DNA from 4 places in the Chryseobacterium culicis genome. Region 2 is predicted to be linked to each of the others. Evidence: riboswitches for the same ligand, from Rfam matches in the RefSeq annotation. Region 2 holds a riboswitch; each other region holds the start of a gene.
What was found. Region 2 has a riboswitch for cobalamin ahead of metE (5-methyltetrahydropteroyltriglutamate--homocysteine S-methyltransferase). Riboswitches for the same ligand answer to the same signal wherever they lie in the genome.
Positions count from the first base shown of each region.

Region 1: another riboswitch for cobalamin. It lies ahead of CQ022_RS09315 (TonB-dependent receptor plug domain-containing protein); the one in region 2 lies ahead of metE (5-methyltetrahydropteroyltriglutamate--homocysteine S-methyltransferase).
Region 3: another riboswitch for cobalamin. It lies ahead of CQ022_RS15845 (TonB-dependent receptor plug domain-containing protein); the one in region 2 lies ahead of metE (5-methyltetrahydropteroyltriglutamate--homocysteine S-methyltransferase).
Region 4: another riboswitch for cobalamin. It lies ahead of CQ022_RS08640 (acyl-CoA thioesterase); the one in region 2 lies ahead of metE (5-methyltetrahydropteroyltriglutamate--homocysteine S-methyltransferase).

Region 1 is NZ_PCPP01000001.1:2,051,074-2,059,167, reverse strand. Features, by position in the region: gene CQ022_RS09325 (helix-turn-helix domain-containing protein) at 1-525, opposite strand, end outside; gene CQ022_RS09320 (T9SS type A sorting domain-containing protein) at 680-1,993, shown strand; cobalamin riboswitch at 2,131-2,309, shown strand; gene CQ022_RS09315 (TonB-dependent receptor plug domain-containing protein) at 2,342-4,168, shown strand; gene CQ022_RS09310 (DUF5074 domain-containing protein) at 4,189-5,241, shown strand; gene CQ022_RS09305 (CCA tRNA nucleotidyltransferase) at 5,406-6,824, opposite strand; gene CQ022_RS09300 (nuclear transport factor 2 family protein) at 6,862-7,206, opposite strand; gene CQ022_RS09295 (L-threonylcarbamoyladenylate synthase) at 7,316-7,864, opposite strand.
Region 2 is NZ_PCPP01000001.1:290,443-298,536, reverse strand. Features, by position in the region: gene CQ022_RS01445 (aldehyde dehydrogenase family protein) at 464-1,879, shown strand; gene CQ022_RS01440 (helix-turn-helix domain-containing protein) at 1,996-2,793, shown strand; gene metE (5-methyltetrahydropteroyltriglutamate--homocysteine S-methyltransferase) at 2,953-5,256, opposite strand; cobalamin riboswitch at 5,434-5,620, opposite strand; gene CQ022_RS01430 (Lrp/AsnC family transcriptional regulator) at 5,816-6,277, shown strand; gene CQ022_RS01425 (LytR/AlgR family response regulator transcription factor) at 6,296-7,063, opposite strand; gene CQ022_RS01420 (sensor histidine kinase) at 7,067-8,089, opposite strand.
Region 3 is NZ_PCPP01000002.1:615,045-623,138, reverse strand. Features, by position in the region: gene CQ022_RS15850 (YncE family protein) at 1-928, opposite strand, end outside; gene CQ022_RS15845 (TonB-dependent receptor plug domain-containing protein) at 925-2,958, opposite strand; cobalamin riboswitch at 3,067-3,252, opposite strand; gene CQ022_RS15840 (transporter) at 3,345-4,292, opposite strand; gene CQ022_RS15835 (cytochrome-c peroxidase) at 4,305-5,354, opposite strand; gene CQ022_RS15830 (MbnP family protein) at 5,347-6,177, opposite strand; gene CQ022_RS15825 (hypothetical protein) at 6,366-6,734, opposite strand; gene CQ022_RS15820 (superoxide dismutase) at 6,739-7,413, opposite strand; gene CQ022_RS15815 (SCO family protein) at 7,602-8,094, opposite strand, start outside.
Region 4 is NZ_PCPP01000001.1:1,896,417-1,904,510, forward strand. Features, by position in the region: gene CQ022_RS08630 (ATP-binding cassette domain-containing protein) at 228-890, shown strand; gene CQ022_RS08635 (hypothetical protein) at 921-1,721, shown strand; cobalamin riboswitch at 1,756-1,936, shown strand; gene CQ022_RS08640 (acyl-CoA thioesterase) at 2,051-2,434, shown strand; gene CQ022_RS08645 (HD domain-containing protein) at 2,485-3,075, opposite strand; gene CQ022_RS08650 (XAC2610-related protein) at 3,077-3,778, opposite strand; gene CQ022_RS08655 (PadR family transcriptional regulator) at 4,285-4,614, shown strand; gene CQ022_RS08660 (PspC domain-containing protein) at 4,626-6,347, shown strand; gene CQ022_RS08665 (1-acyl-sn-glycerol-3-phosphate acyltransferase) at 6,663-7,250, shown strand; gene CQ022_RS08670 (PaaI family thioesterase) at 7,293-7,721, shown strand; gene CQ022_RS08675 (chorismate-binding protein) at 7,880-8,094, shown strand, end outside.

The DNA.
Region 1 (8,094 bases), 1.8 Mb from region 2:
CTGAAGCTGATACAGTTTTGCGGTAGTGATTTTTAAAGTCGGATCATTACTTTTAAGGAGCTTCTGATCAGATAAAAGATGAGAAATAATTCTTTTCGACTGGTTGTACAACCCCAGATTCTGATATTGATCCGCAAGATTATAATCACTGAAGATCTGCATATTATAAGAAAGATCATTTGCCTGATTATTATCCTCTTTTTGAGCAAAAATATTCACAGACTGTACATAATCGCCCTTCATAGCAAAAGCTTGTGAAATAATATTTTGCAGCACAATTTTGTGTTCCGTATTCTGATCACTGACCGGAATTCCCTGGGTATAACTGATGCATTCGTCAGAATTCTGATAGAGCTTGAGAAATGCCTTATCGGCTAAAATAGTAAAGTCCGGTCCGGACTGTCCATTGATACAATAAGAGCTGTAAATAAAAATAAACAGGAATATTTTTCTGCTGTTTTGAAATAATTTTTGTTCTGATAATTTGTTTTTTGTGTTTTTTTGAATAATTCTGGTAAAATCCATATTCAAAATGTTGTTTTGTATCTGTTTGTTTATGAGTGTTTTAAAAATTAAATTCTTTTGAAATTCACGAATTATGAAAGCCTATTTCTTGGGATAGGCTAAATATTATATTAATATTGTTTCCACCAATTCGAAACGCTAAATATAATAAAATATGAAAAATTTTTACAGAATGTCAATGAAAATATTGACGGCTTGTCTTTTCCTGAAATTTGGTTTTGCAGAGGCGCAGCTTACTGTAATAGGTTTAGGAAATTATAATGTAGGTGCAGTTTCTGATAATGGAATGGTAAGTATGCATACCAGCGCAGGAGGAATTTATAAATGGAATGCAGCAGGAGGACTTGTACAGATAGGTTCTATTTCAAACGGATATCCGGCTGCAGGAAGAACTATTGTTTCGAATGACGGAACTAAAATATCATCTTCCATTACCAATACCGCAACAGGATTTAATGAAATATCAACGTATGATGTTGCTGCCGCCACATGGGTAAACCGGGGCGGACTTGTTCCTACCGGATGGGACGGAAGTGTAAGCTCTACCTGGGGAATGACTACCAACGGAAATACAATCGTAGGGCTGGGGTTTCTTACTGCCGCGAATGCCCACGCTGTGAAATGGGATGAAGTGAACGGAATGGTAGATCTGGGAAGTATTGTTTCCGGACGCAGTTCAAGAGCAAATGCAGTTAATGCAGCAGGAACAGTAATTGTAGGATGGCAGGACGAATCAAACGGTACGAGAAGCGGTGCAAAATGGCAGGATGGAGTAGAAAGTTTTATTACTGATAATAACGGGAATAATGTAGGGGAAGCAGGAGGGATTTCTGCAGACGGAAATACCATCATAGGATCGGCAAATCCTAATCCCTATGTCTGGAATGTTGTAAGCGGATTAACGTATATTACCCATCCTAATGCTTCTTTCAGTTTCAAAGGAGGTGCAACAGGAATTTCTGCTGATGGGAAGAAAGTTATCGGATATTACAGAGCATTTGGTGCCCCTCCAATGTCGGGAGAAGGCTTTATCTGGACCTCTGCTACCGGAAGGATTAATCTGAATGATTATGCAGCATCCTTAGGAATTGCAACGAATGGAGTAACAATGGGACTTCCTCTGGCTATTTCACAGGATGGAAAGAAAATTGCAGGTTCAGGAACGAACGCTTCAGGTCAGATGATCGCTTTTTATCTGGATACTTCTGAATTTTTATCCGTCAATGATGCTGTAAAAGAAAAAAACAGTATAGGTATTTATCCTAATCCTGTTGCTGATATTCTATATTTTAAAGGAACAGGAAAAATAGAGAACGCAGAAATTTATAATATGGTTGGACAAAGGGTGAAATCATTCAATGCTGTAGAAGGACAGATTGATGTTTCATCCTTGTCAAAAGGAGATTATATTTTACAATACTCTGTGAAAGGCGGTAAAAAAGAGACTTATAAACTGATTAAAAAATAACATATATAAATAGTAAAGTAGTGGGATGAATGGCTGTTTTCAATATTGAAAGCAGCTGTTCTTTTTTTGTTTCAGCTCATAGGAAGACAGGCTTTTTAAGCATACGTATGGTTTTAGGCGAATACATATAAAAAAACTATCTTTGCAAAAATTTTGGTTTCCAGTATTTTGGAATGAAAAGGGAATCGGGTGTAACTCCCGGACTGTCCCCGCAACTGTAAATCGCAACACAAGTTTCTGCAAAAAACCACTGTATAAAAACGGGAAGGAGCAGAATGCGAAAGTCAGGAGACCTGCCGGAATTATAATTAAAAAAACATATTGCTTTCGGAGGAAAAGTAAAAAAGTATGGATATAAAAAGATCTTTAGTACTGCTTTTTTCATCGTATGGTTGTTTTCTTTTTGGACAAGAGAAAACCATCGATACTATTTATGTTTTCGACAACCAGATGAACAGGGTTAAACTTTTTCATCCTGTAAAAATAATTTCGGAGGAAGATGCCGAGAAAAATTCGAGTAATCTTTCGGAGCTTCTGAGATTTCAGTCACAGGTTTTTATTAAAGAAAATGGTCGTGGTGCTGTTTCTTCGCCTTCATTCAGAGGAACTACCGCTCAGCAGACAGCGTTTGTCTGGAATGGGATTAATATCAACTCCAGTTTTCTGGGACAGGGAGATATCAATAATATTGCTTTGTTCGGCTATGATCAGATCGGTATAAAAGCAGGTGGTGGAAGTGTGGTGTATGGAAGTGGTGCTATCGGAGGAAGTATTCACCTGAATAATACCCTTGATTTTAATAAAGGTTTCCATGGTTCTTTATTTTCAGAAGTTGCTTCTTTTAATACCTATAACAATTTTGTAAAAGGTTCTTACAGTAATGATAGGTTCAGTTTTAAAGCTTCCGGAAATTATTCTGTAAGTGAAAATGATTATAAGGTAAACGATCTGAACTATATTAACCGAAACGGAAATTATTACAATACTACGTTCAATGCAGGTGCTTCCTACAAGATAACGAACGATCATAAAATTTCATGGCAGAGCCAGTTTTTTGATTCTTCACAGCATTATCCTGTGTATGAAGAAACAGGAACAAAGACAAAATATAAGACTCAAAGTGTAAGAAGTCTTCTTTCGTGGGACTGGAACAAAACAAAGTTCAGCAACTCCTTTAAAGCGGCCTATACGGAAGAAAACTTTCAGTATTTCGGTTCGCTAAATCAGCCTAAATCCAGTGGTGGAACCGGGAAAAACTATATCTTCAAAAATGATTTCAATTATTTCCTGAATTCAAAATGGAATTTTAATCTTATCGGAGAATTTCAGATCAATAAAGGAGAAGGGTACGCGAGTGGAATATCTGATGTAAGCAGAAATATCGGATCAATTTCAGGATTGTTGAGGTATTTTGCCACGAAAGACCTGCGTTTTGAAGGTGGATTTAAGAAAGATTTTGTGGAAGATGTGAAGTCTCCATTTATGTATTCATTCTCCGGAAAATGGAGTGCCTTACAATGGTATGATGTGAGTCTTAACGTATCAAAGAATTTCAGATATCCGTCATTTAATGATATTTATTATGAACCGGGAGGAAATAAAGATTTGAGACCCGAAACTTCTACTCAGTTTGATATGACAAATGAGTTCAAAATGGGAGATTTCAAACTTACTTTGTCTCCTTATTATATGAATGTGACGGATCTTATTGTATGGCTTCCGACTGCTCTGGGCTACTGGCAGGCATCCAATATCAATAAATTTGAATCTTATGGACTGGAATCCCAGTTGTCTTTCAGTAAACAGTTTGGGAATCATAAATTCAGAGCGAATGCAGGATATTATTATGCAAAATCTATTGATAAAGAAACGAAGATGCAGAGACCTTATGTTCCCATGCACAGAGGGACAGCGAATATAGATTATGAATATGGTTTCTTTAAATTTTTCGCACAGGGACTGCTGAATGGTATTACCTACACGACAAGTGATGAAAAAAGATCAGATGCCATAGATCCTTATTTTCTTTTAAATATGGGTGTTTCTGCAACCTTAGCCAAAAAATATACTTTAGGGTTTAAAGTGAATAATCTAACCAATACATATTATAAAACAGTTGCTTTCTATCCTTTACCGAAAAGAAACTATAGTGTGTATGCAGCAATAAATTTTTAACAAATAAAATTGAATAAATTATGAAAATAACTAAACTTTTAACTGTACTCTTTGCAGTGGTATTATTGTTTAATATCTCTTCATGTACAAATAGTTCTGACGAAATTGAAATCTCTCCGATCACTTACCAGAACGGATATTTTATCTCTAATGAAGGGAACTTTAACAGCCAGGGAGCTAAAGTAACATTCCTAACAAGAGATTTAAGCCTGAAGCAGGATGATGTGTACGGTTATAACAATAAAGAAATCCTTGGTGATGTTCTTCAGACGATTGGTCTTAGCGGAAACAAGGCTTATCTTGTGATCAATAACTCAAACAAAATTGTTGTTGTAGACCGTTATACGTTCAAGAAGTTAGCAGTAATTACTGATCAGCTTGATAATCCAAGAGGAATTACTTTTGCGAATGACTTTATCTACGTTTCCAATACCAATTTCACAGCCAATACGAAAAGTGTAACGAAATATAAAGCTTCTGATTATTCATTTGTAAGTAAAATCAGTATGACTGAAGTTTCTGATAAAACAGTAGAAGCGGGAGGAAATGTTTTTGTACAAAATGCTTCATCAGGATTTGGAAATAAGATTACTTATATCAATACTTCCAATGACAATAAAACTGAAATTACTGTTCCGAATGGTCAGATTGGAAATACGGTGTCTTACAAATCTAATGTTTACACAATTTCTTCAACAGCTACAGATTCTTACATCTATAAGATTTCAAGTACAGGAACTCTTACACCGGTAATTACACTGACAGGAATTCCTAGTGCAACCAACCTTCAGATTGATAATGATAAATTATACTTCAGCTCTTCGAATAAAGTGTATACAACAAGTTTAGCGACTCCTGTAATTCCTACAACTCCATTGTTAACAGCTGCAGATGGAGGTCCTTATTTTACGCTTTATGGATTTAATGTAATTGATGGAAGAATTTTTGCATCAGATGTTAAACAGTTTACTCAGGACAGTGAAATGGTAGTGTATTCAGCAACTACGGGTAGCAAACTGGGATCTCTTAAAACAGGAGGTCTGGGTGCTAATGGAACTTACCTGAATCCATAATACCTTACAGTATATAAAAATATAATTTTTTATTTTTTCATCATTTGTGTTTTTTTCCGGCCGGTTTCGAAGAAACCGGCCGGCTTTGTTTTCGTCAGTGCGCATAAAAAATCCGGCGGAATGTTCCATTCCGCCGGATTTTTTATGCTTTTTATAAATTTACTTTATAATGTTAATCCCAGTTTCTCAGCCTCAGCAATAACAAACTTTGTGGCTTCTTCTTTTTCATTAGGAATTTCACCCTCCAGGATGGCTTCTTTGACTTTCTCTTTTAAGATACCAATTTCACGGCCTGGGTTAAGGTTAAACATTTCCATAATCTCTTCACCAGTAATAGGTGGCTGGAAATTTCTTACCTGATCCTTTTCTTCCACTTCTTTGATTTTTACCGCTACATATTCAAAGTTTCTTTTGAATTTTTCCTGTTTTTTGGAATTTTTCGTGGTAATATCTGCTTTGCAAAGGGTAAAAAGATCTTCAAGATTTTCACCTGCATCAAATAAAAGTCTTCTCAATGCAGAATCTGAAGCATCATCAGTAATCAGTGCGATAGGTCTTGATGAAAGTTTCACCATTTTCTGAACATATTTCATATCGCTTCCCAATGGTAATTTCAATCTCTGGAAAAGTGTTTTTGCCATTTTTGAGCCCAAAAATTCATGTCCGTGAAAGGTCCATCCAGTTCCTTCTACAAACTTTTTTGTTGGAGCTTTTCCAATATCATGGAGCAGAGCAGACCAACGAAGCCACAGATTGTCCGTATTTACAGAAATATTATCCACCACTTCCAGCGTGTGATAAAAGTTATCCTTGTGAGTTTGTCCTTCCACTTCTTCCACACCTTTTAGTTCAATCAGTTCAGGAATAATCAGTTTCATAAGACCTGTTTGTTCCATCAGTCTCAGTCCGATAGACGGTTTTTCAGAAAGCATGATTTTGTTGAACTCTACCATGATCCTTTCCATAGAAACAATCTTGATTCTTTCCGCTTCCTGTTGGATTGCTTTCAGAGAGTTCTCTTCGATTTTAAAATTTAAAGTTGAAGCAAAACGTACTGCTCTCATCATTCTCAATGGATCATCAGAATAAGTTTGAGCAGGCTCTAAAGGAGTTCTTAAAATTTCTTTTTCAAGATCTTCCACCCCGTTAAACGGATCGATCAGTTCTCCAAAGTTCTCTTTATTTAAAGAAATAGCCATCGCATTGATGGTAAAATCTCTTCTTTTCTGGTCATCTTCCAGACTTCCACCTTCCACCTCAGGTTTACGGCTGTTTTCTGTATAGCTTTCTTTTCTGGCTCCTACGAATTCAAGCTCAAGTTCTTTATACTTGATCATCGCTGTTCCATATGTTTTGAATACGGAAACTTTTAATTTAGGATCTATATCCTGAGCTACATTTTGGGCAAGCTCAATACCACTTTGTTCTGTTACAAAGTCGATATCTGTAGAAGCTTTTCTATTCATCAGAAGGTCACGCACATAACCGCCAACAATGTATACGGACTGGTTATTCCTTTCTGCTGCTTCAGAAATGATTTTAAATAGTTTTAAATTCTTATTTTGATTAAGATTAATTTTCATCGTTAATAATAGTGACAATTTCTACGTATGTTACCCATTAATCATAATGAGCATACATTTTACTAATTTTTCCGTCTTTATTAAAAAACATGACTTCAACAGCATGTTTATCCATAATCGACTTATAAAATAATGCTACTGAATCTACTCCCGCACTGGAATGTATCAGATCAAAACGGAGATCAGGAAATTTTTCCAATGCCTTTTTCCAGTATTCACGGACGGCTTCTTTTCCTTTTAAAGAACTTTCCTTACCGTCGGTAGCCATTGCAATCATGGGAGTTGTAATCTCAATATTATCCGAATAATGGGAGAGAATATCCTCTAAATCATGAGAGTTCCAAGTATTAACCCACATTTGGGCAAATTCCTGATGATTCATAGCAAATAATTTATGAGTTGAGTTTGCAAAGATAGAATTAAAAAAAAGAAATCCTGCCGATATGAACTGACAAGACTCTAAAAAAATTAAATATAAAGGTTCAGGATTTTTATTCCCGAAGAACTTTTATCCTGTTGTCATTCCATATTTTGATAACGGAAGAACCTGAGTATTTTGAAACTTTTTCTCTGTCTTCTTCCACCGCATAATCCACAAGGCTGATCATCTCTTCAGAAATATCAGAGAATTTCAACGGACTTTTCTCACCACTGAAGTTGGCGGAAGTAGATACCAAAGGTCTGTTCAGTTTTGTGATCAGTTTTTTGCAGAAATCATTTTTTACCAATCTGATTCCAATGCTTCCATCCTCTGCAAGAAGTTCTTTCGGAAGACCTCTTGGATTTTCATAAACAATAGTTACCGGTTTTTCACTAAGATCAATAATTTCCCAGGCCATTTCAGGAACATCCACCAGATCCTGAAGTCTTTTCTCAGACTCAACAAGGATGATCATGGATTTGTTTTTTTCACGCTTTTTAATGTCAAAAATCTTATTGACAGCTTCTATATTGGTAGCGTCACAACCAATTCCCCAAATCGTATCTGTAGGATAAAGGATTGTTCCGCCGGATTTTAATATTTCGATAATATGTTCCATAATAGTATATGAGTTCAAAGAAAGGATAAAGGTAGAGAATCTGTGGATTTTAGGCAAAAAAATGGAATGTAAATGTGGGAATGTTTATAGGTTTTGGCTAAAGCCAATGGAATGGTATATAATATTAAAACGGGCTAAAGCCCGTTCCTATTGATGTTTTTATAATGTAGTTAGAATAGTGCAATAAATTATTAGAGATTCACTATCCTATTCAATAGAAATGGGCTTTA
Region 2 (8,094 bases):
CTATTATTCACGCATTACAAGGATGTTACATGCATCGGCTTTTAACTTAAAGATTATTTCTCAAGGTATAGTTTGCCATATATTTTGGTTCCTGATCAATAGTAATTGTCAAAACCAAAATAGCAGATACAGCTACCCGTTGCGGGCAATGCAGTGAATAATATGATGAAATGAAAACCAGTTCGGATAGAGAATTACCCAAACGAAAGAACGATCAGCCTGTGGTTACGAAGACTGATACTAAGCGATAATAAGTTTAAGAGTTGTTCTCAAAACGAGTTATTTACTTGGTTATGATAAAAGTAGTCAATTTTATCGAAGAACAGGGCATTTTGACATTTAAATTCAAAAAAATAAAAATCCACAGGTTATAAAGTGAACCATACAACAAACAAAATTTGAACTATACAACAAACTCATCCTTTTCATTTCTGCCGAACTTTGTGGTATTAAAATCATCAAAATGGTACAGATAAATAAAATTTACATCAACGGCGAATTTGTTACGCCAAAAGGAACAGAAACTTTTGATCTTATAAATCCTTCTACCAATCAAAAAACCGGAGAGGTAGTTTTGGGAAATGAAGAAGACACCAGAATGGCCATCGCAGCAGCAAAAAAAGCCTTTGCTACATTTTCAAAAACAACGAAAGAAGAACGTATCCGTTTTCTTAAAAAGCTGCATGAAGCAGTAAGCAAACGTGAAGATGAACTTGTATCCGTCATGGTGAATGAATACGGAGGAACATTACAATTCTGCAGAATGAGTGTTCAGAATGCCATATCAGCTTTTACCAGCACGATTACCACTCTGGAATCTTATGACTTTGAAAAAACAGTCGGAAATTCTAAAGTACGTTTTGAATCTTTGGGCGTTGTAGGAATCATTACTCCATGGAATGCCAGCAACAGTTTCATCTGTAATAAACTGGCTACCGCCATTGCTGCAGGATGTACAGCCGTTATCAAACCTAGTGAAATGAGTGCTATGCAAACCCAGATTCTTACTGAATGTTTTCATGAAGCAGGGCTACCAGAGGGCGTATTCAATATTGTAAACGGATTAGGAAATGTAGTGGGCAATGAAATCACCCAACATCCGGATATTGCTAAAATATCTTTCACCGGATCCACCCTTACAGGAAAAGCAATTGCCAAAGGAGCGGTTGATACCATGAAAAGAGTCACCTTAGAACTCGGTGGAAAATCTCCTAATATTATCCTTGAAGATGCTGATCTTGATAAAGCAATTCCTATGGCAGTTTTCGGGGCGTATATGAACAATGGGCAGGCATGTATTGCTCCTACCCGATTGCTTGTTCCAAAAAATAAGCTGAATGAAGTGAATGAACTTGCTAAAAAAGCTGTAAAACAGGTAAAAGTAGGAAACCCAAATGATGAAGATACTCTTGTAGGGCCAATGGTAAGCGCTAAACAATTTGACAGAGTACAAAGTTATATCCGCCTTGGACAGGAAGAAGGTGCTACTCTTCTCGCTGGTGGTGAAGGGAAACCGGAAGGTCTTGAAAAAGGTAATTTTGTAAAGGCAACCATCTTTACCAATGTTCGCAATGATATGCGTATTGCACAGGAGGAAATTTTCGGACCTGTCCTGTCTATTATTCCTTACACTAATGAAGAAGAAGCCATTGCCATTGCCAATGATACCACTTATGGCCTGGCAGCTTACATCAGTTCTGCCGATAAAGAACATGCAGAGCGTGTGGCAACACAGATTGATGCCGGAAGAATCTGTATTAACGGGTTTGCCCATGATCCTTATGCCCCTTTCGGAGGCTTTAAACAGAGCGGTATCGGACGTGAGTATGGTGTATTTGGGCTGGAAGCCTATTTAGAACCTAAAGCAATCCTTTCCTAATAGTATTTTCTTCACAGCAGAATGTTCTCAGGATCGTTTTGCTGTGAAGATTCTATGATCCTAAAAAAGTTTTGTAAGTTTGAAGAAGAATCCACCCAGAAATATCCGCCTGAACTATGAGCGAAAATAATATTCCTTTACCCATCAATTATTCCTGTCATTTTTCAGAATTCAGGGAAGGTGAACAGTTTGCACGGATTCACAGTCTGGGGCTTGTTCTTTCCGGGGAAATGGAACTGAATGACGGGATTACAAAGACGATATTTAAAGAAGGAGAACTCTACTCTGCAAGGAAAAACCGTTTATTAAAATTTGCAAAATATCCACCTAAAGACGGTGAAATAAGAACCGTAACCATTTATTTTGACGAAGCCATCTTACGTGATTTCAGCCGTGAATACGGATATCAGGCAGAGAAAAAAGATAATATCCCGGCCTTTATAAAACCGGATCAAAAGGCATTAACAGCTTTTATGTATTCACTCCTCGCTTATGAGAATCTTCCTTCTTCCACAGAGCTTCTGCGCCTCAAACAAAAGGAAGCCTTACTTCTCATGCTCAATCATAATCCCGGCCTTAAGAATATTTTATTCGATTTTTCTGAACCTTATAAAATAGATATTGAAGCTTTTATGAATAAGAATTTCCATTTCAATGTCAATGTAGAGCGTTTTGCTTATTTAACGGGAAGAAGCCTGTCTGCATTTAAAAGAGATTTTCAAAAGATTTTTGGAATTCCTCCAAGACAATGGCTGCAGCTTCGAAGACTGAAGGAAGCTCATTTTTTACTTACCCAAAAAGGCAGATCAGTTTCTGATATTTATCTGGATCTGGGATTTGAAAATCTGTCCCATTTCTCTTTTGCATTTAAAAAACAGTTTGGCTATCCACCCAGTGCATTACAGGCCAAATAACTTAGATCTCTTTTAAAACATAACCGGATGCAAAAATAGAATATAAAAATGAATGGACTCGTATCTCTCACCTCTATTTTAACTCTTTAAAAAGAAACAGATCGTGCCATAAAATCATGACACGATCTGAATTATTGAATCTAATTATTTTAAAGTTTTTTAAAGTGCGTATTCTACTGAGGCTTCTTTAGCAGCAGCTACCATTGCTATTAAAGCTTTTTCTGTTTCTTCCCAGTGTCTTGTTTTCAGTCCGCAGTCCGGGTTTACCCAAAGCTGGTTGGCAGGAATTACGTTCTGTGCTTTTCTCAACAGTTCAATCATTTCTTCTTTTGACGGAACCCTTGGTGAGTGGATATCATATACTCCGGGACCAATTTCATTCGGATATTTAAAATCTGCAAAGGCATTCAGCAGTTCCATCTGAGAACGGGAGCATTCTATGGTAATCACGTCTGCATCCATATCCGCAATATTTTCAATAATATCATTGAATTCTGAATAACACATATGGGTATGAATTTGCGTAGCATCTCCCACTCCACTTGCTGAAATTCTGAAAGCTTCCACAGCCCATTTCAGGTAGTTTTGCCAGTCTGCTTTTCTTAGAGGAAGCCCTTCTCTTATAGCAGGTTCATCAATCTGAATAATTCTGATTCCTGCTTTTTCCAGATCCACTACTTCATCACGGATTGCCAGTGCAATCTGCTTACATGTTTCTGAACGAGGCTGATCATCACGTACAAAAGACCACTGTAAAATCGTCACAGGACCAGTCAACATTCCTTTTACCCATTTTTCCGTTTGAGATTGGGCATACTGAGACCAATACACCGTCATAGGAGTCGGGCGGGAAACATCACCAAAGATCACAGGAGGTTTTACACAACGGCTTCCGTAGCTCTGTACCCATCCGTTTTTGGTAAACACAAATCCTTCCAGCTGTTCTCCAAAATATTCCACCATATCATTACGCTCAAATTCTCCGTGCACCAATACATCAATTCCGATGTCTTCCTGCCAGCGAATGGTTCTCTGAGTTTCTTCTTTTAATAAAATATCGTATTGCTCCGCAGTAAGTTCTCCCTTTTTGAATTTAGCTCTCCAGCTTCTTACCTCTGTTGTCTGCGGGAATGACCCGATTGTTGTAGTGGGAAACAAAGGAAGCTGCAGGACTTGCTGCTGTTCTTCTTTACGGGTTTTGAAGGTATTTATTCTTTGTGCATCCTTTTCAGTGACCGCATTTGATCTTTGTTTTACCTGATCATTGTGGATAAGGGAAGAGGTTCTTCTGCTTTCAATGGCTTTTTTATTTTCTTCAAATACTTCAAGAATATGTTCTTTTTCTGTTCCTGATACCAGCTCTTTAAGCGTTACCACTTCTTCTACTTTCTGTTTAGCAAAAGCAAGCCAGTTTTTAATCTCAGGATTAAGGTTCGTTTCAAAATCAAGATCGCAAGGAGAATGAATCAATGAACATGACGGTGCAATCAAAATCCTTTCAGAGCCTAATTTGTCAACAGCTTTTCTGATGAAAGACAATGACTTTTCAAAATCGTTTTTCCAGATATTTCTGCCATCAATTACTCCTAACGAAAGGCTTAGGTTTTCCGGAATACTATTCAAAATACCATCCAACTGTTCCGGATTTCTAACCAAATCGATATGCAAAGTGTTCACCGGAAGTGAAACAGCAAGCGATGCATTATCTTTTAATCCGTCAAAATAAGTGGCAACAATGAATTTCAGTTTCGGGAAACGTTTTCTTATTTCTGAATACACAGAAAGATAGGTTTCTTTTGCTTTCTCAGTTAAATCCAGTGCCAGAAAAGGTTCATCAAACTGAATCCATTCAGCACCCTGCTCCTGAAGTTTGGTTAAAATTTCCGTATATACAGAAAGAAGATTTCCAGCCAGATCCAGTTTATCAAATCCTTCTTCTTTTTCTTTTCCTAATAACAGATAAGTAACAAGTCCGATAATTACAGGTTTTGCATTGATACCCGCCTGTTTTGCTCCGGCAAATTCATTGAAAATTTTATCTGAGCTTAATTTAAATTGCTGGTTTTTATAAAATTCCGGGACAATGTAGTGATAGTTGGTATCGAACCACTTGGTCATTTCCATTGCTGTAATATCCAGCCCTTCTTTCTGATATCCTCTTGCCATCGCGAAATAAAGATCCAGCTCAGAATTGTTCTTTTTAAGCACCACCTCATGGTAACGCGAAGGAATTGCTCCTACTACAAGGCTCATATCCAATACCTGATCATAATAGGAAAAATCGTTGCACGGGATAAGATCTATACCGGCTTCTTTCTGAATATTCCAGTTTTGATTACAGAGAGTTCTCCCTGTATTCAGAAGTTCTTCCAAAAGAATTTTACCTGACCAATATTGTTCGCAGGCTTTTTTGAGTTCTCTTTTGCTACCAATACGCGGATAGCCCAGAATGTGAGTTTGCATTTTTTTAAACTTTTTAATTAAACTTAATAGGAAAGTGCTTTAAAATGCTTCGTTATGTTTTAGCGGAAGAAGTTTCAGGAAAGTAATGACATAGCAGACTGTGCATTTCCTTCATAAAGAAAAATACATGAATCTGATCTATCATCTGTATGACCCAAAAGCTTCAGCCCGCGAAAGCATTGTCAATTCAGTAAAGGCAGGTCTCCTGACTTGTAACAGTTTCCGTCATCCTTCCCGCTTTTGGCAGTGGATATACAAAGACAAAAACTTTTGGTGTGTTACTTACAGTTGCGCGACAGCTCGTGATTTGCACACGATTCCCTATTAATCTACCTTAAGTAAAACCTTTCCTGTTTGATGAAGTATCTATAAAGAACTGTACTTTTACCTTTAACAATTGTCATCAGTAAAAGTTTTTAATTTTGTGTAAAATTAGCAATACAGAATAAAAGCACAATAAATAAGGAAAAATTAAGCAAAATAAACTTTTAAAAATAAAAATAAAAGCATATAATTCTATATATTTGATTGTTTTAATCATTTAAAAGAATAATATTCTGTGGAACAACTCGATGATAAGGATGTACAGCTGCTCAGGCTGCTCCAGAAGAATGCCAAACTAACCGTTAAAGAACTTGCTAAAGAAGTGAACCTCTCTACTTCACCGGTTTTTGAAAGAGTAAAAAGGCTGGAACAGGAAGGGTTTGTTAAAAGATATGCAGCCGTTCTGGATGCTGAAAAACTCAACCGTGGATTTACCGTTTTCTGCCAAATCAAGCTGAAAATTCACGACAGATCTGTAGGCTATGACTTTGTAAAAGAAATTCTGGAGATTGAAGAAGTTGCCGAATGCTACAATATTTCCGGAGATTTTGATTTCCTTCTGAAAGTTCAGGTAAGAGATATGAAACATTACCAGGATTTCGTATTTAATAAACTGGGATCTGTAGATTCCATCGGGAGTACCCACAGTACATTTGTCATGGCTGAAGTGAAAAACAACCACGGACTCACCATTTAATTGAACAGGAAATCGGTTTTATTCTTCAATCCATTTTCTGAAAGCAGATGTATTGCTCTGGCTTGTAATAAGATGATCTTTCTGACCTTTTATCTGGGCGGAAAGTGTATTCTTATTGTAACGTTCTATTCTTTCAATATACTTTTTCTGAACGAGTGCACTCCGGTTGATCCTGAAAAAATCTGAAGCATTGAGCTGGGTTTCAATTTCTTTCAAAGTAGATTCATTCAACACGTGTTTTTTTCCTGCTGTGTCAAAAGCAAAGACAATCCCTTCTTCCGCTTCAAAGAACGTAATGTCTTCCGTATTGATAAAATAGATTCCCTGATGTGAGCTGACCGAAAATCGTTTCTTATAGTTTTTCTCCACAGGGCTGTTATTCAGCATTTGCTGAAGTTTTACCAAAACATCCTCCGGTTCTGATGCTGTATTTCCCAATAGAATAAATTTATCCCAAGCCTTTTGAAAACGGCTCTGCGAAAACGGTTTTAAAAGATATTCAATCCCGTTGCTTTCAAAGGCATTCATCCAGAAACTGTCATACGCGGTAGTGAAGATAACCGGACATGAAATATTCACCTGGTCATAGATTTCAAAGGCGTTTCCATCTAATAATTCAATATCAGAAAAAATCAGGTCAACCGCTGAGTTTTTAAGAAAAGCAATAGCTTCTTCTACAGTACTTATTTCCGAAACAATTTCCACGGGTTTTTCCAGTTCGCTGATGAAACGTTTTAATTTATTTCTTGCCGGAATTTCGTCTTCGATGATTACAACTTTTATCATATTTTATGCTGGAATTATGGGAATGACCACTGAAAATTCAGTTTCTGATTTTATAATTTCTACCTGCCGATCCGTTAACAGCGTATACTGCTCCTTAAGATTACTGAGCGCTCTTCCTGAAGTCTTTTTACTGTTTCGCTTGGGTATTCTGGTATTGGAAACCCTGATTTCTTTATCTATTTCTACGGTGATCAAAACAGGATTTACAGCTGTTCCCAGATTATGCTGAACTGCATTTTCAAGCAGCAATTGCAGGGAAAGCGGAATGATCTTCCCCGATGATCTGATATGATTTATTTTTAATGAATAAGCATTTCCATATTTATACTGTATCAGATTAAAATATTTCTCTGCAAATGCCAGTTCTTCTTCTACAAACACGGTCTTTTTATCAGAAACCTCTAAAACATACCGGTATATCTCTGCAAATTCATTGAGAAAATCTGATGCTTTGTGTTTATCTTCTTCTATTAACTGATCCAGAATGTTGAGATTATTGAATAAAAAATGAGGATTAAGCTGTGTTTTCAGTTGATTAATTTTACTTTCAGACAGGGCATGATCATAAAGAGCCAATTGTTTCTGATATTCCGTATTCTTTTTGTAGTAGCGGTATGCGAGAAAAAAACTTCCATAAATAAACCCTCCTATCAAATCTGAAAAGGTAGAAAGAATAACAACTTCCTGATTGAAATTTTTCTCCACTTTTCCAAAAATAACAGCAATCAAAAACCCTATTATTTTCATCACCAAAAGGTAGGTTAATAGGGAAAAGCTGAATATTTTAAGGATTTCAGCTGCACTAAACGTTGATGACTTTTGCCAGTTTTTAATGAAAAAATCAATCACAAAAAACAGGATACAGGCACTGATAAGAGTAACAACGGCCGCTTCAGGAGTAAAAATATACCAGTCCAGTGTTCGTCTTATTCCTATGCGGGTGTGAATAGACTGTACATAAGCAAACAAAAGAATAAACAGAAGGAAGTACCTGTTTTGATGCATCTGTTTCAAAATGGTTTTCATCAGTT
Region 3 (8,094 bases), on a different contig from region 2:
TGGCAATAATCTCTTCTGTTTTCACATCAATGATTCCAAATGTTTTTTTATAACTGTGGGTATTGTAGTTGAATTCATTTCCGTAGAAATAGAGTTTATCATTAACGATTGTCATCTCACTGACTGAGAGGTGAAAATCTTTTTTAACAGTTCCTGTGGCCGCATCAATTAAATAAAGGCTTGAAGGAACATTATAATAATCTCCTCTTGAGCTTACATACAGATCACCATAATTGTCCTTTTTAATGTGGTGAAGATTGATGGCAACATTTAGTTTTTGGATTTCCGTAAAAGTATTCAGGTCAATTACAGAAACCGTATTGTCATAATCGGGAGCTTTGTATCCTCCGGAATTGGCAACAAATAACTTATTGCCTACAATTTCCATTTCTTCCGGCTGATATCCCACCACCACCTCACGTTGAATAGAAAGAGAAGTGGTATCAATTTCCACTACTTTTCCTTTTGGTGCTTTGGGGTTAATGGCTACAGGTCCTGCATAGCTGCTCGCATAAGCTTTCCCGTCTTTGAAGGCCAGATATCTGCAGTTTTGCAGGGGAATGGAAGTAATACGTTTAGCTGTTTTAGCATCCAGCACTTCAATTTTATTGGAAACATTCACAATGATATAGAGTTTGCTTCCATAGACTTTGATATCATTTCCTACATCTCCCAGCTCTTTTACCACATTCGGATTGATTTCAGCATAAATATTCCGGTAATAGGTTCCTTTGGTATAATCAAAAAAATCCAGCGTACATTTATTGCTTCCCATATTCCCTTCATTCAGCATGTAAAAACCTTTTATTGCTGTATTTTCTGAAGGAAGTCCTTCTACCACTTCCTGACGAACAATAATATCATCTGTACGGCATGAAGTAAGAAAAGCTAATACCAGAAATAAAAAATAAAAGTTTAGTTTTCTCATAAGGTGAAGTTTAGAATAAGTTTAAAATTTCTTCCAGGCATCGGATAATTGATGACAACATCATAATATTGATTGAAAATATTATTCATTTCAAAGCTCACTTTAAATTGGTGATTCGCCCAATTGAATTTTTTCTGAACAGACAGATCGTGAGTGTACCAGGGCTGTACATAATTGTATTGAATATTGTCCTGATTCACATCATATCTTTCTCCTACATACATCGCACTGTAATTGAAACTCCAGTCTTTATAATCTGCCATCAAACTGAATGATCCGCTATGCCATGGGGTATAAGGAATCTGATTACGATAAAAGGTATCTTCCGGATCACTTATATCTCTTGCACTTTGATATGTGTAAGAAAGCAATGGTCTTAACTTTACCTTTCCTAATTGCATTTCGGCCTGAATATTTACATCCGCTCCAATAATTTCAACCATTCCAAGATTCATCATCAGCCAGCGGAACATACTTCCGTTAGGGGCCGCTACAATTTTATCCTGTACTTTGTTGTAGTAACCATCTACTTTAGCATAAAAGGTTTTAAAGAAATGGTTGGTATAATTCTTCTGATAAGTAAATCCTACGTCATACTGATTGGTAAATTCCGGTTTCAGATAGGTATTTCCGATATTGGTATAATATAAATCATTGAAAGTCGGAAGTCTGAAAATTCGTTTATAGAAAGCTCTAAGCGTAAGCTCAGGAATGATCTCAGGCTGGTAACTCATAAATACAGCAGGTGTCCATTCTCTGCTGTCTCCTGGTCTTTTGTTTTTTCTTACTTCTTCAAACGTAAAAGTTCCTAAAAGGCTTCCCAGAATTTTGAACCTGTTCCACTGATAGGTTGTTGCCAATGCCACCAATGTTGTGTATCGCGTAGGATAAGAAAAGTTATCAAGATTAGCATCAAGATTATTGTATTGAAAATCTCCACTCAGACTCACATCCCAATTGGGGGTGATAGAATAGATATTGGATGAGGAAAGATAGAGTTCTCTTTGGATATAGGTATTATCGGTATGAATAATAGACTGTGAACGAACCGTATCCATGAAATGAGTATAATCGTAGGCGAATTTTGCTTTCAGCTGTGTTTCAAGTTTTGGGAACAGTTTCTTTCTCAGATTGGCCTGTACAAAATAATTTTCGTCAGAAAGTCTCGCTCCTCTTCCGCCAAAACGGCCGTTGACGATAGGTGCCGGCATCCCACGGTTTGAAATATAACCGTAGCCACGGATATTCCAGCTTCCGTTATTTAAAGTACCGTTGATAGACGTTTCAAAACGTTTTGCCCTGATATCTGAATCCTGTCTCTTTGCGATGGTATCATAAGCCTGCTGACCATCTGGATATTTTTTAGCATAACGAAATCTATAAATTCCGTCACTCTGCATAAATTCTCCACTGAAACTGGCAGAAACTCTGTCTGATATTTTTTGTTCCAAACGGAATGACGGATTGAAAAGATCAATGGACGCACTTTTTGCTCTTATAACGAGATTGGTTTTTCTTGTTCCTTTAAATACAGGTGTTTTGGGTTGCAGATAGATCGATCCCGAAGAGCCAAAATCTTTTGCAGGTTGGAAAATTTCACTTTTCTGTCCGTTATACAATGATATTTCTTCCAGATCGTCTAAAGAATATCTCCCCAGATCTACCAGTCCGTTTTGGGCATTTCCCAATTGAATTCCATCATAGAAAACACCAACATGCTGGCTTCCCATACTACGGATATTGATCGTTTTCAAACCCCCTAACCCTCCATAATCTTTGATCTGAACTCCGGAAAAATACCGCAACGCATCTGCAACAGAATGACTGTTCAGTCTTTCCAGCTGCTCACCTTGCAGGGTTTGCGCCGGAATAATTTCTTTAAAATTCTTTTTATAAAGACTAATCGCTTTGATGGATTCTTCCTTCAGAGTGTCATTTTTCTTTTTTTGAGAATATAAAAGTTGAGATGTGATCACCAGTATTGTGAAAACAGCTTTATGAATTGCAGAAGTAGTTTGTTTTGCCGCCATTAGCTCATTTAGGATAATGAAGACGCTAATGGATATAAGAATACAACGACAAAGCACAGCTGTTACTGCACAGAATCATTGATGTCCTAAGCTTTATTCCACGAAAGCGTCAAACGATTATTTTCTGGCAGGTCTTCTGACTTACTCCATTTTTGAAATCCTTCCCATTAAAAAACAGTGGATATATTCTTCAAAAACCTTGGTGCGGAGCTTACAGCAGCGGGTCTGTTCCGGATTTTCACCGGATTCCCTTTTAAGAGCTTTTTATGGCTCACCAAATTTCGGCAAAGATAAAAAATTATTCCTAACCCCCAATTAAAATAATGATTCATAAACAATTAAAGCTCCCGAAGGAGCTTTAATATGATTTTTAAAAGGGGTTTTATTTAAATCCCGATATTCAGGAAAATACTGAATCTTGATTTTGCTTCGATGTCACCTCCTGCCAGATGGGTATACATAGGAAGCATGAGCTCACTTCCCAAACTCAGCCTTTTATAGGAAGCTTCAAATCCTAACTTTCCATACAATGCGCTTCCTGCAGTATTGGGTAGCGCTTCGTCAAACTGTTTATTCTGGGCATACACTTCTCCCTGAACTCCGGTTTTTACTGAAAAAATGGATTTTTCATTTCCTGCAATCTGATAAAACCCCGTCGCGGCATAGTTCCATTGGTTTCCAAATCGGTAATTTTTCTTATTCTCCATTTTGATGGTATAATCTGTATTCACCAACACAGCTACTTTATTTTTCTGAAACTTATAATTCAAAGCGGCCTGATAATCCCAGCTGCCGGTTCCCAGCTGAAAACTCGGATTAACGCCGGAAGCTCCTTTTTCATCGAATTTCCCTAAAGGAATTTTCACACCCAACCCTCCGCTTAAGTGGTGAAAATTATCTTTAGAACTCATCAGCTGATAAATTCCCATCAGATTAAGATCCCCGATTCCATTGATTTTGATATCTCCCTGTTGGGTTTTTTTTTCATGGAAATGGAAGGGCAGACTTGCATATACACTCAGTTTTTTAGTTAAAGGAATCTTTCCCCAAAGCTGTAAGGTATTAAAATACTGATCTTGTGTAAGATCTTTCACAAATAGGTTTTCTTTTGCTTTGTAATGCTGGGCAAAATATTTGATTCCGATAAACTGTGGATTCAATAAAGACTCAAAGCCGGAAGAACCGTTTCCTGCAGCACAGCCACAGGCATCACAATCATCATCAAAATCAAATCTGCTAAAGCTGTCCGGAGCTATATATGCACTATCTCTGATAGTTTTTGCCTGATATTGCCCAAACAGGATTAAACTTATTATTACTATAATCTTCTTCATGTTTTCTATAAATTATTCTGCAAATTTTGGATTGGATATAAAACTTTTATCTGATAATGTTTTCAGGAATGCAATAATCGACTGTTTTTCCTGACTGTTCATAGCAATACCAATATGCCCATTCTGTTTCAGCTGCGAATCCAGATTGGGATTATCTTCTACCTGACCTGAATAGAAGTTAAGTACCGCCTCTAAGGTGTAAAATCTTCCGTCATGCATATAAGGTGCTGTATATTCTACATTTCTCAGACTCGGAACACGGAATTTCATCCAGTCTACCTGATTAAGAGTAACTCTGTAGCGTCCCGCATCTTTGAACTCGGTGTTATAATACATTCCTGTATTGCGGAAGCTTTCATCGGTAAATAATTCTCCACTATGACAAGAGGCACATTTCTGACCGAATAAAGCCATTCCCTGGGATTCTGCTGAAGTTAGCTGCTCTTTTCCCTGTCTGAATCTGTCATATTTTGAATCTGCAGAAATTAAAGAAGCCATAAACTGTGACAGCGCTTTTAGAATTCTTTCTCCGGTAATCGTTTCATCTCCATAAGCTTCCCTGAAAAGTTTTTTATACTTCTGGTCATCTTTTATTTTTGAAATAGCTTCCGGTATGGAGCTGTCCATTTCATTGATGTCTGTAATGGGGCTGATGGGTTGTTCATTAAGATTATGAATGACCCCGTCCCACATATATCTTTTCAAAAAAGCCATATTCTGAATGGGTGGAGCATTTCTGATTCCAATTCTGTCATCTACCCCATGGCTTACTGTATGCCCATGATGGGTAAAAGCGTTTTCCTGAATATGGCAGAAACCGCATGAAATGGTATTATTCCGGGAAAGTCTTCCTTCGTAGAATAATTTTCTTCCCAATTCTACTCCGTTTTTTGTCACCGGATTCGTTGATGTATCAAAAGTCATTTCAGGAAAATAAGAAGGAAACTGCAGATTATATGCTTCATCTTTTTCCAGCGGCTGTATCACCTCATCTGAACAGGAAATACAACTCAGCAGAAATACACACAGAACCAGTATTGTTTTTACAAAAAAATTAATCATTATGAACGTGATCTACTTTAAACATTTTTGTAAGGTTATTGGTAACGTCTACCAGATGTTGATTTGAACCCATCAGCATATCATTAGTTGTGGTAAGCGTAAGCGCTTTATCTCCACTCAAAAACTGATTAAGATCTGCCAGAATATGAACAGAAGGGCGGATTTGTCCTGTTACTCTGGCTGTTGTTGGAAGATTCAACGTAATTTCACGATAAAGATCAGGGGTATTATTTTCTGTAGTATTTCCCATATTTCCTGTATGATTCATAAATTCCTTTGATGGAGAATCTGCTCCATATTTTCCTTCCAGTTTTACAAAAACATATCCGGCTGCCCATGACCATGACATCCCTTTCTGCTTGGCTTTTGTCCAGAATTCAGCTTGACCGTCTTGTCCCAATAAGTAAGCTTTCTGGCTGATTCCTAATCCGAATTTTATTTTTTTATAATTATTTTTCGGAATACCTTCCAGGTTGAGGTATATAATTCCGGCTACCGCATCAGCCTGATCTACTATGAAAGCACCTTTATCAGGATTGTTTTCATTGTATTTAAACTCATTCCCGTTCTCGTCTATCAGGGAAATGTTACTGATTACATATTTTAAAGCAGAAAAATTATGTTTCTGTCCATTAGAAGAAGTCTGAACCGTTTGATTCAGGACAATATCTCCTACATTATTAAATCCGTTTTCAAATTTAATCTGAAGCTTTCCGGGCGTAGTATCCTGTGGATTTTCGTCATCTCTGCTGTTTTCGCAGGCTACGAAAGAGAATAAAGTAAAGGCAATAAAGAATAGTGATAAAAATTGAGAAATTTTCATTGTTGATTTTTTAAGTTGAAGGATAATTGTTGAATGTGAAAACATTCTTTTTTTTTACCACAAAAGACACCAAAGTTCTTACACTTAAGGTATATCAAGTGGTAAGTTTTATGCACAATAAGAACACGTAAGCTTTTTTATTTATCTATGCTTTTGTGACTTTTGTGGTTGAATAGTGATCGTTGAACTTAAAAAACCGGTGGTTTGAAAATATGGGTAAGAAACAGAAAAGAATAGGCCGTTTCATAAGTGAAGTTGAAATTGAAAAACGATTGTTTTTCAGTAGTAATAATCTCTGCAGTTTCAGGCAGGATATAGGTATCAAGGATTTTCTGTCCTGAGTTTTTGAGCTTCTGAAAAGGTGAAGATTCTGAATCATTGGTTTTAGCCAATTCTTTACTCAGGTAACACTTTCCGTTACAGTGAACCTCTGGCCTGGATTTATTAATACAGAGAACTTTAACGATATAATCATAATTTACAGCATACTCTACCACGGGTACTAAAGGTCTTAGCACCATGTAAAAAGTAAAAAGTATGCTGTAAAATAATTTCATCAGATTATTTCTTGCTTAAAGCTTCGTCATATCTTCTGCTGATTTCTTTCCAGTTGGTAACATTCCAGATCGCGGTAAGATAGTCTGCTCTTTTATTCTGATATTTCAAATAATATGCATGTTCCCAGACATCAATTCCGAAGATAGGAGTTCCCTTCTCTTCCACCACATCCATCAAAGGATTATCCTGGTTAGGCGTTGAAGAAACAAACAATTTTCCATTTTTATCTACGGAAAGCCATGCCCATCCTGATCCAAAACGGTCTGCTCCTGCTTTAGCCATTTTTTCTTTAAAAGCATCCATACTTCCGAAAGTTTCAGTGATGGCTTTTACCAATTTTGCAGAAGGTTGCGTATTCTTCTGAGGAGTAAGAACCGTCCAGAACAGTTCGTGATTGTAATGTCCTCCTGCATTATTTCTTACTGCAGCGGGCAATTTTGAAACATTGGAAAGAATCTGAAACAACGTTTCTTTTTCCTGTGGAGTTCCTGTAATTGCTTTATTCAGGTTAGCGACATACGCTGCCGCATGTTTTGAATAATGAATTTCCATCGTTTGGGCATCAATATTCCCTTCCAAAGCATTATAAGCGTATGGTAAAGGAGTCTGCTTAAACTGAGCCAGCGTAAACTGAGCCGCGAAAACTGCAGTTACAGCAGCTATTTTCAAAATCTTCATAATGTTTTTGTTTATGGTTGAACAATGTTTTCTTTTTAGGCTGGAAGATGGGGGTTGGAGGCTGGAAGTAATTAATGTCATAACATAAATTCTTCAACTTCTATTTGCTTCTATAGCTATCTAAAAACCGCTACATCTTTATCGTCCGGAAGTACATCCAGCTTCCAGCTTCACTCTCCCAGCTTTCCTTATTTCAATAATTTCTTAATATCCTCAATCAGAATTTCTCTGTCCGGATGGTATTTTCCGGTCAGCATAGGTGTTTTACCTTCCGGATCTCCATAATTCAATCCTGAATAATACAGAATAGGCATATTTTCTTTGTTATATCTGCATCGGATATTTCCATCCTGATCTACCAGAGCGATCATTCCGCTGTGGTTCAGGCTTTCTCCTTCATCTTCTTTGTCCCCCACATAGATATTAAATTTATCCGCGAGATCACCAATATAGCTACGGTCTCCGGTCAGAAAATGCCAGTTTGGAGACTTCGCTCCTATTCTTTGAGCATGTTCTTTCAGTGCTGCAGGAGTATCATTTTCCGGATCAATGCTGATGGAGATAATACCGAAATTCGGATCATCGATCTGATTCTGAATAGCCTTCATATTGGTATTCATCACCGGACATATTGTAGGACATTTACTGAAGAAAAATTCTACGAGATAGACCTTTCCCAAC
Region 4 (8,094 bases), 1.6 Mb from region 2:
TTTCCAACTTTGGGATTTTCTTTATTGATTTCTTTTTTATCATCATTCAGTATTAAAAATTTTGGACTGAATTTCCTTTTAATCCTTCCCGTTCTTCACTATTTCATTTATGAATTAAGGTTTAAAAACGAATATTACTTTTATGCCAATGTAGGGTTTTCAAGGATTTTTCTTTGGGCAGGAACGATATTATCAGGGATTATTGTAAAAATTATAACATTGTTTTTATGAGCAAGCTGCATGTTGATAGTGTAACAAAATCTTTTAATGAAAGGAAAATTTTGCAGGATGTTTATATAGAATGCGAAACCGGACAGATTACAGGGCTGCTGGGCAGAAATGGAAGTGGAAAATCAACTTTATTAAAAATTATTTTCGGGATTATCGGCGGTGATACCCAGTTTATAAAATGTGGCAACAAGGTTTTGAAAAGTATTTCAGACAGAAAAAACAGAATCTCATATTTACCCCAAGACCTTTTCTTACCTAAATATGAAACCGTAAAAAACCTGATTCCTTTCTTTTGTAATAAAGAAAACACCAATTTGCTGTCTGCCCTGGAATTCATACAGCCCTTTCTTCATGAAAAAATTAAAAATCTTTCTAAAGGCGAACAGAGAATTATTGAAACCCTGATGATCACTTACTCTGAAACAGATTTTGTTTTACTGGACGAACCATTCCATAACCTTTCTCCAAAAGTTTGTGAAGAATTAAAGAAAATTATTCGTCAGCAGTCACAGTACAAAGGTTTTATTATTTCTGATCACAATTACCAGGATATTCTGGATATTTCAGACTACCTATATCTGCTTTCTGACGGCCATCTGAAACAAATACAAGATTTTAAAGAACTGCAGCGGTATAATTATCTCCCGAAAAGTATTTAATTTATATATTTGGGGATCAAAAAAAATTTCATGATGACTTTTATAAATAAAGCATTCTATTTATCCGCATTCAGTATTTTATCTATAGCTTTTGTAAAAGGGCAGACAAAAGTTCCTTTTGGAGTTGTAAAAGCTGAAGAAGGATATGCCAACGTACGTGTACATAAAGACGACTACCGAAAAATTGTAGACAAGATCCGTATGCGTAAAGGAGATGTTTTTGTTTATGTAAAACCGGCTCCGGGAGAAACAGAGTGGATCTGGATCAAATATCCGGAGAAACAGGATGATGACAAGCCTTTTGTACGTTATGAAACTCTTGATAAAGAAGGAATGGTGAATAAAGGGCGTATTGCCTATGTAGATCAGCTTCCCGCTTATACTCCTTCTAAATCTAAAAACGGAAGATCAATTATTTTCACAGACAATTCCGATCCTAAAATCCCTACCGCCCAAAGAAGCAAAGTAGTGATTGATGTCTATCCTTCCAATGCAGGATACCGTAAAAAGGAAAAAGATGCTGAAGGAAAAATTCTTACCATTGATAAAGTAAAACCATGGGGAATAGGAAATGATCTTCCTGAAGGAATGACTGAAATCAAATCCATCAGAGTACAACAGCCCGGAAGAGGTTCTGTTTTTGTAAGAGAAGCCATCAAAAATATGTTCCAGCCTACCATGGATTTTGAGAATATTGGAGTAACTTCCCTTGACAACGATAATATTTTCCTTTATATGATCAATGGTTCAGGAGAAAACAGATACACAACTCTTTGGACAATCAAAAAGGGAAGAGTAATCAGCCAGATTATTTATCATAATCCGGAATAAATTCATTATTTTTGCACCCGAAAAAGTTTTACGCTTATTCATCATAGAAATTGGTTCTGCATCACTGCAGATTAAAAGGGAACCGTGTGAAAATCACGGACTGTCGCGCAACTGTAAGTAACTGAAATCTTTATCAAAGATCCACTGTGCGAGGCATGGGAAGGAGATAAAAGATGTTACAAGTCAGGAGACCTGCCTTTTTCTTAAACAAGTAACTTTCGCGATTTGAAGTTGTATTGATCTGATGAATTGTTTCAGGAATTTCCGAATTTCCTGTTATTATTCTGTTGTTTGATATTATTTCATTTCGCTTTAATTAATAATGAAATATGACTACAGAAGAAAGAATTGAAGCCTCCGAAACCAGAATCTTTAAAGCGGTTTTCCCAAACACAACCAATCATTATGATACCCTTTTTGGTGGTACGGCTATGCAGCTGATGGACGAAGTAGCTTTTATTACCGCTACCCGTTTTGCCAGAAAAAGAGTGGTAACGGTAAGCAGCGACAAAATAGATTTCAAAAAACCTATTCCTGCCGGAACTATTGTTGAACTGATCGGAAAAGTTTCATACGTGGGAAAAACCAGTATGAAAGTGAACGTTGAAATTTACACAGAGCAGATGTATTCGTATGAAAGAGAGAAAGCCATCGTAGGTGATTTTACTTTTGTAGCGATTGACGAATTCAAGAAACCAATCCAGATACTATAAATAAAAAATCGGGCGGCCTCTGGCCGCCCGAATTTTTATTTTCATTAAAGTTATTTCAGCACTTTTTCTGTTTCCAGACTTCTGTTCAGTAAAAGTTCAAAAGCCTCTCCCATTTCATCCGATGCTCTGCTGATGGCATTTTCAAGCATATTTCGGATTTGTTTTTCGGTAACTCCGGCTTCCGTCCAGCTTTTTCCTGTGGTATGGGAATTTAAAATAAACGGCATGATTCTGTCGATTCCACAGGCAAAAATAGCATCCGGTGTTTTCTCATCTTCAAATTCCAGCCATAGGTTAAAGAATTCTGAACGCAGAGGTTCATCCAGAATTCCAAAGATTTTCTGAGCAGAAGCTTTCTCTCTTTCAAATTTCCCAACCATTGCTTTTTCATCAAAAATAAAAGTATCTCCAGCTTCAATCTCCACAAGATCATGAATAGAAAGCATCCTTATCACTCTCAATAAATCAATATCTGTACGGTTTTTAGCATACGGATAAAGGATCTGAGCCAGAATAATAATCTGCCAGGAATGTTCTGCGGTATTCTCTCTTCGGGAATCATCAGCATTATAATTTCTTCGCTGTACATTTTTAAGTGCATCTACAGCCAGGATAAAATCTATCTCTTTCTGAATTTTCATCTTACTTTTTATTTCTGTTATATTGATCTGCCGGATATACTTTTGTTTTGGTAATCCATTTATTATTGATCTTTTCTTTGGTTATTACTTTCACCTGATCTTCATTGGTCATATCCTCTTCCTTTTCAAAGACTTTCTCCAGTCCCTTATTCGGAATAACAGCATATTCTATCGTAAAAATATCGCAGCAGCCAGACTTTCCATAGGAGATCAGACGTTTACGTTTGGCATCAACATCAAAAATATCAAGGCCGTTCGAGCCCAATTCCGTAAGCTCCTCACTTTTTACAAACCCCATTCTTGTTTTGTTGAATACATACACGTCATATGATGCTCCACTATAATTTCCCATATTTCCATTCCTTATCGCTATATCTTCCGTTCCGTCAAAATTAAAGTCATCGATAATCACAGCACGTTGATCACCAGAAAGCGGAATCAATTTTCCCTGAAGCAGTTTTTGGCCTTGCCCTGCATATAAAACCAGATCATCAGAAACAAAAGTCTGTACTTTGCTGTTTTTATGATCAAATAACTCTACCGTTCCCTTTCCTCCGCATCTGTCATCATAGCAATTTTCTATTTGGATGACGGCATCATAACTCTTCGATACATTTTTAACTTCAAACCGATATTGCCCGAAACATAAAGGTCCTAATAAAAGAAATACAGAGAAATCCTTATACTTATTCAAAATATTCATGGTAATAAGAAATGATTTAGGTGTTTTTTATTGCTAACAAAAATACGAATCCTAATACCCATCTCAAAATCTCATTCTCTTTATCTGTTTCTCTACTCAAAGAGTATTTATTCATAAGAAGCTGTTTCCCGCTATCCACTCATACTCCTCGCTTCTCTACGATGCCCTTGCTGCTGCGGGGTAACCGCTACTATCGGGGCTAGAGCATGGGTGATAAGTAATAAGCGATAAAAGATCATTTTTTCTCTCCAATTTTCAAAATTCTATTTAAAAATTTAAAAATTTTCAGACATTTTCTTCTAAAATCCGTTTTACTAAAAATTGACAATGAAAATTATTATATTGATTTACAGTATTTTAAATAATTTATTTTAAAAATTTCACTACTTTGTATTGCATAATACCATTTTATTTACATATCTTTGTAATGTAAAATCGAAATAGGTACAACTAGCTAGGTTCCGAACTTCGAAAATTATATAACTAATTAACAAAACTTATCAAAGATGAATACCGAAAATACCAAAGCGCAAATGCGAAAAGGAATTCTGGAATTCTGTATTCTAAGTCTCATCAATAACCGCGAAATGTATGTTTCCGATCTTATTGACGAACTGAAAAAAGGAAAACTGGATGTAGTAGAAGGAACCCTCTACCCTCTTCTTACAAGACTTAAAAACGGAGAGTTTCTCTCTTACAGATGGGAAGAATCTACAGGAGGACCACCCAGAAAATATTATCAGATCACAGAAAAAGGAAAACTTTTCCTGGATGAACTTCAAAATACATGGAATGAGCTGACAGCCTCAGTAAACCAAATCACCCAACAAAATTAAAAAACAAAGCTATGAACAAGACACTCTCAATAGGACTCGCAGGTTTTTCTTTTACCATAGAAGAACACGCATATATAAAGCTCAGCGATTACCTGAATGCACTGAGAAGCTCACTTGAAGCTTCAGAAGCAGATGAGGTAATGCATGACATAGAAATAAGAATGGTGGAGATCTTCAAAGATTCTTTAGGAAAACGTGAAGTGATCAACGATACCGATGTAGAAAAGGTAATCGCACAGATCGGAAGCCCTGAAAAAATCGAAGAACAGGAAGAGGCTTATTTTTCTGAAAAAACATCTACCAGAAAAAATAATTCAGGAACCGGTTATACCGATAAAAAACAACTGTTCCGTGATCCGGAAAAACAAAAAGTAGCAGGGGTTTGTGCAGGTTTAGCTCAATATGTAGGAATGGATATTACTACCATGAGAGCCATCTGGCTGGGAATCTTCGTATTAGGAATTTTCACCGCAGCAATTTCCTCTTCATTAATAGGTCTTTTATATGTAATCCTTTGGATCGTACTTCCAAAAGCTGAAACCGCAGCAGATTTCCTGAAAATGCAGGGAAAGCCTATGAACTTCGACAATCTTAAGAATGAGTCTAATAAATTGGTACAATTTGCCAATGAATCTACTCAGAGGGTCGGAGAAATCTATACAGAAAACAAACCTTATATCAACAATGCAAGCAGCGGAATCTGGAATGTATTCAAGTATATCGTAGGAGGATTCTTTGTATTAATGGCTGTAGGAAGCATTATTGGAGTATTTGTATTATTCGGTCTTTTCGGAATGGATACAGATTTCCCTGGAGCTAATGAAATCAGATTCTACATGGACGATCAGGGACTTGATAAAGTACTGGCTGCGATGATGGTGATCGGAAGCTTAATTCCGGCAATCCTTTTCAGCTTATTAAGCATCAAGATCTTCTCTCCGAAAACAAAACTGAGAAATATCGGATGGGTTGTAGGTGGTTTATTCCTTCTTTTGATCGGACTTGGAACTTACTTCGGAATCAGCATGGCTAAAAAAGACATGATTTACAGAGGAAGCAAGGAAGATGTAGAAAACGTAGCCATCAACACTACTTCAGATACAGTATATGTGGATATAAAACAAATCAACATTCCTCAGAATTTCAAAGGTTACAACAATGATATTTATTCTGATAAAAGAACAGTTTATGAAGAAGATTATATTTCTGTAGATGTAACCAGAAAACCAGATATCAAAACACCTTATCTGATCATCAAAAAAGAAGGAAAAGGATATAATTTCCCAATCCAGCTGACTGTTCCTGTAGAAGTGGTAAACAATAAAGTTCTTCTTCCAAACTATATAAAATATCCTTATGAGCACAGATTCAGAGATTACAGACTGGATTATGAACTTGTAGTTCCGCAAAAAGCAGTGGTTATCTCTATGAACAAAGACCGTATCCATATGGACGGAGATTTAGACGGAGACGGTATCAATGATGAAGATCAGGACCAAGATGAAGACAACAACAATGTAAGAATTGAAAAAAATAAAATCACGGTAAACGGTTCCAGTATTGAGTACAACTCTGATGATAAAGACAGTATCATCGTAAATGGAAAAAAGGTTCCGAACAACCAGGCAAAGAAAGTTATTGATTCTGCAGTGTCCAATATCAAAAAATCAAATAAAGATATGGACATCAAAATCAAAGACGGAAAAAACGAAATTTCCATACAAACTAAATAATTAACTTCAGAGAGTGGTAGAAGGTGTGGGTGGATGGCAACCGTTTGAAATTCACACCCTTCTTCTCTCAGAAAAGTGAAAATAAAGCTCTATTTAGTTTCTTATGTGAAAAAAAAGTTTTAATTTCGTAAAGCTAAAATTTAATAACCAATCAACCAAAAACACAGCTTCATCATGATACAATTTGCAATGGAATTCGTAATGAAAATCGTAGATTTAATTAGCGGTTTGTTTTAAGAGCAATAATATTTCAATATATTTGTAAAGTATAACCAAAGTTTGGTTGTACTTTTTTGTTTTTAATTCAAGAAATCTATGAAAAAGCTGTTAGGCAAAGCAATGTTAAAAGTATTAGGTTGGAAAGTCGTTCTACAGGGCGATGTTAACAATCTCAACAGGTGTATCCTTGTGGTAGCACCGCATACTCATAATATGGAATATATTCTAGGAAATTTCGCCTATTGGTCTTTGGAAAAACCTCTGAAAATTATCATTAAAGATGCACACACCAAGGCCTGGTATGGAAGTATCGTAAAAGGACTTGGAGGTATTGGTATAGACAGAAGCCAGAAAAACGATCTTGTGAATTTCGTAGCCAACCAGTTTTCCAAAGAAGATTTCAGCCTTGTTATTACTCCGGAAGGAACCAGAAGCTGGGTTCCGAAATGGAGAAAAGGATTCTATCACATGGCTTTGGCGGCAAAAGTTCCTATTGTACTGGCAGCAGGTGATTTTAAAAGAAACATTGTTTACCTGGGTTACACCATTCCTTACGAAAGGATAGCATCAGTACCTTTTTCAGAAATTATGCAGGAAATTCAGGACTATTATGTGAAAAACGATATTGTTCCTAAAGTTCCGGAAAACTGGAATCCCAATATTATGGGAACCGGAGTTGAATAAACCAGAATTAGAAGCAAGAAGCAAAATCAATCAATTATAAAAATGAAAGGTCAGACAAAAGAAGAAATATTAGCATTCATCAATAACTGGGGAGACGTAACTCTTGCCAAGACACTTGAAATAAAATTCATCGATATTGATCTCGAAAATGAAACCCTTACCGCAACAATGCCTGTTCTTCCAAGAACTCACCAGCCGTTTGGAATCATGCATGGAGGAGCGAGCTGTGTTTTAGCTGAGACTTTAGGTTCAAGCCTGTCTAATATTTTTATCGATGGCGAAAAATATTACGGAGTGGGAACTAATATCAATTCTAACCATTTAAGAAGCAAAAAAGATGGTATTGTAACGGCTACAGCACGTTTTATCAGAAAAGGCAAAACGATGCACGTTTCTGAAATTGAAATCCGTGATGAAAAGGGTGTTTTGATCAACCATACAACAATGACAAATAATATTATTCACAGATAAGGTGTAACAACCTATAAAAAATAAAGAGCTTAAAATAAATTTAAGCTCTTTTTATTTTGACATCTTTGAGACTAATAATACCTTTGTAGAAAGGAAAATCAACCTGGGAATTTCCTGTATTATTTCCCCCTGATGATTTTCAAAATCCTTTATAACTCATGATTTATTTCAAACTTCCTTTCGATGAAAGACTTCTGTCTGCTGATGAAAAAAGCTCAAAAAATGCAGTCAGCTTTTTTTCCTATAATGGCTTAGATCAAATTAGCTTCAGCGGAGACATTTTTGAAATTAATTCTGTAGAATTTGCCCATACTTCTATTACAAACGAAGACCTAACCAATGATTTTACAAATTCTCCTGCCGAAACTAAAGA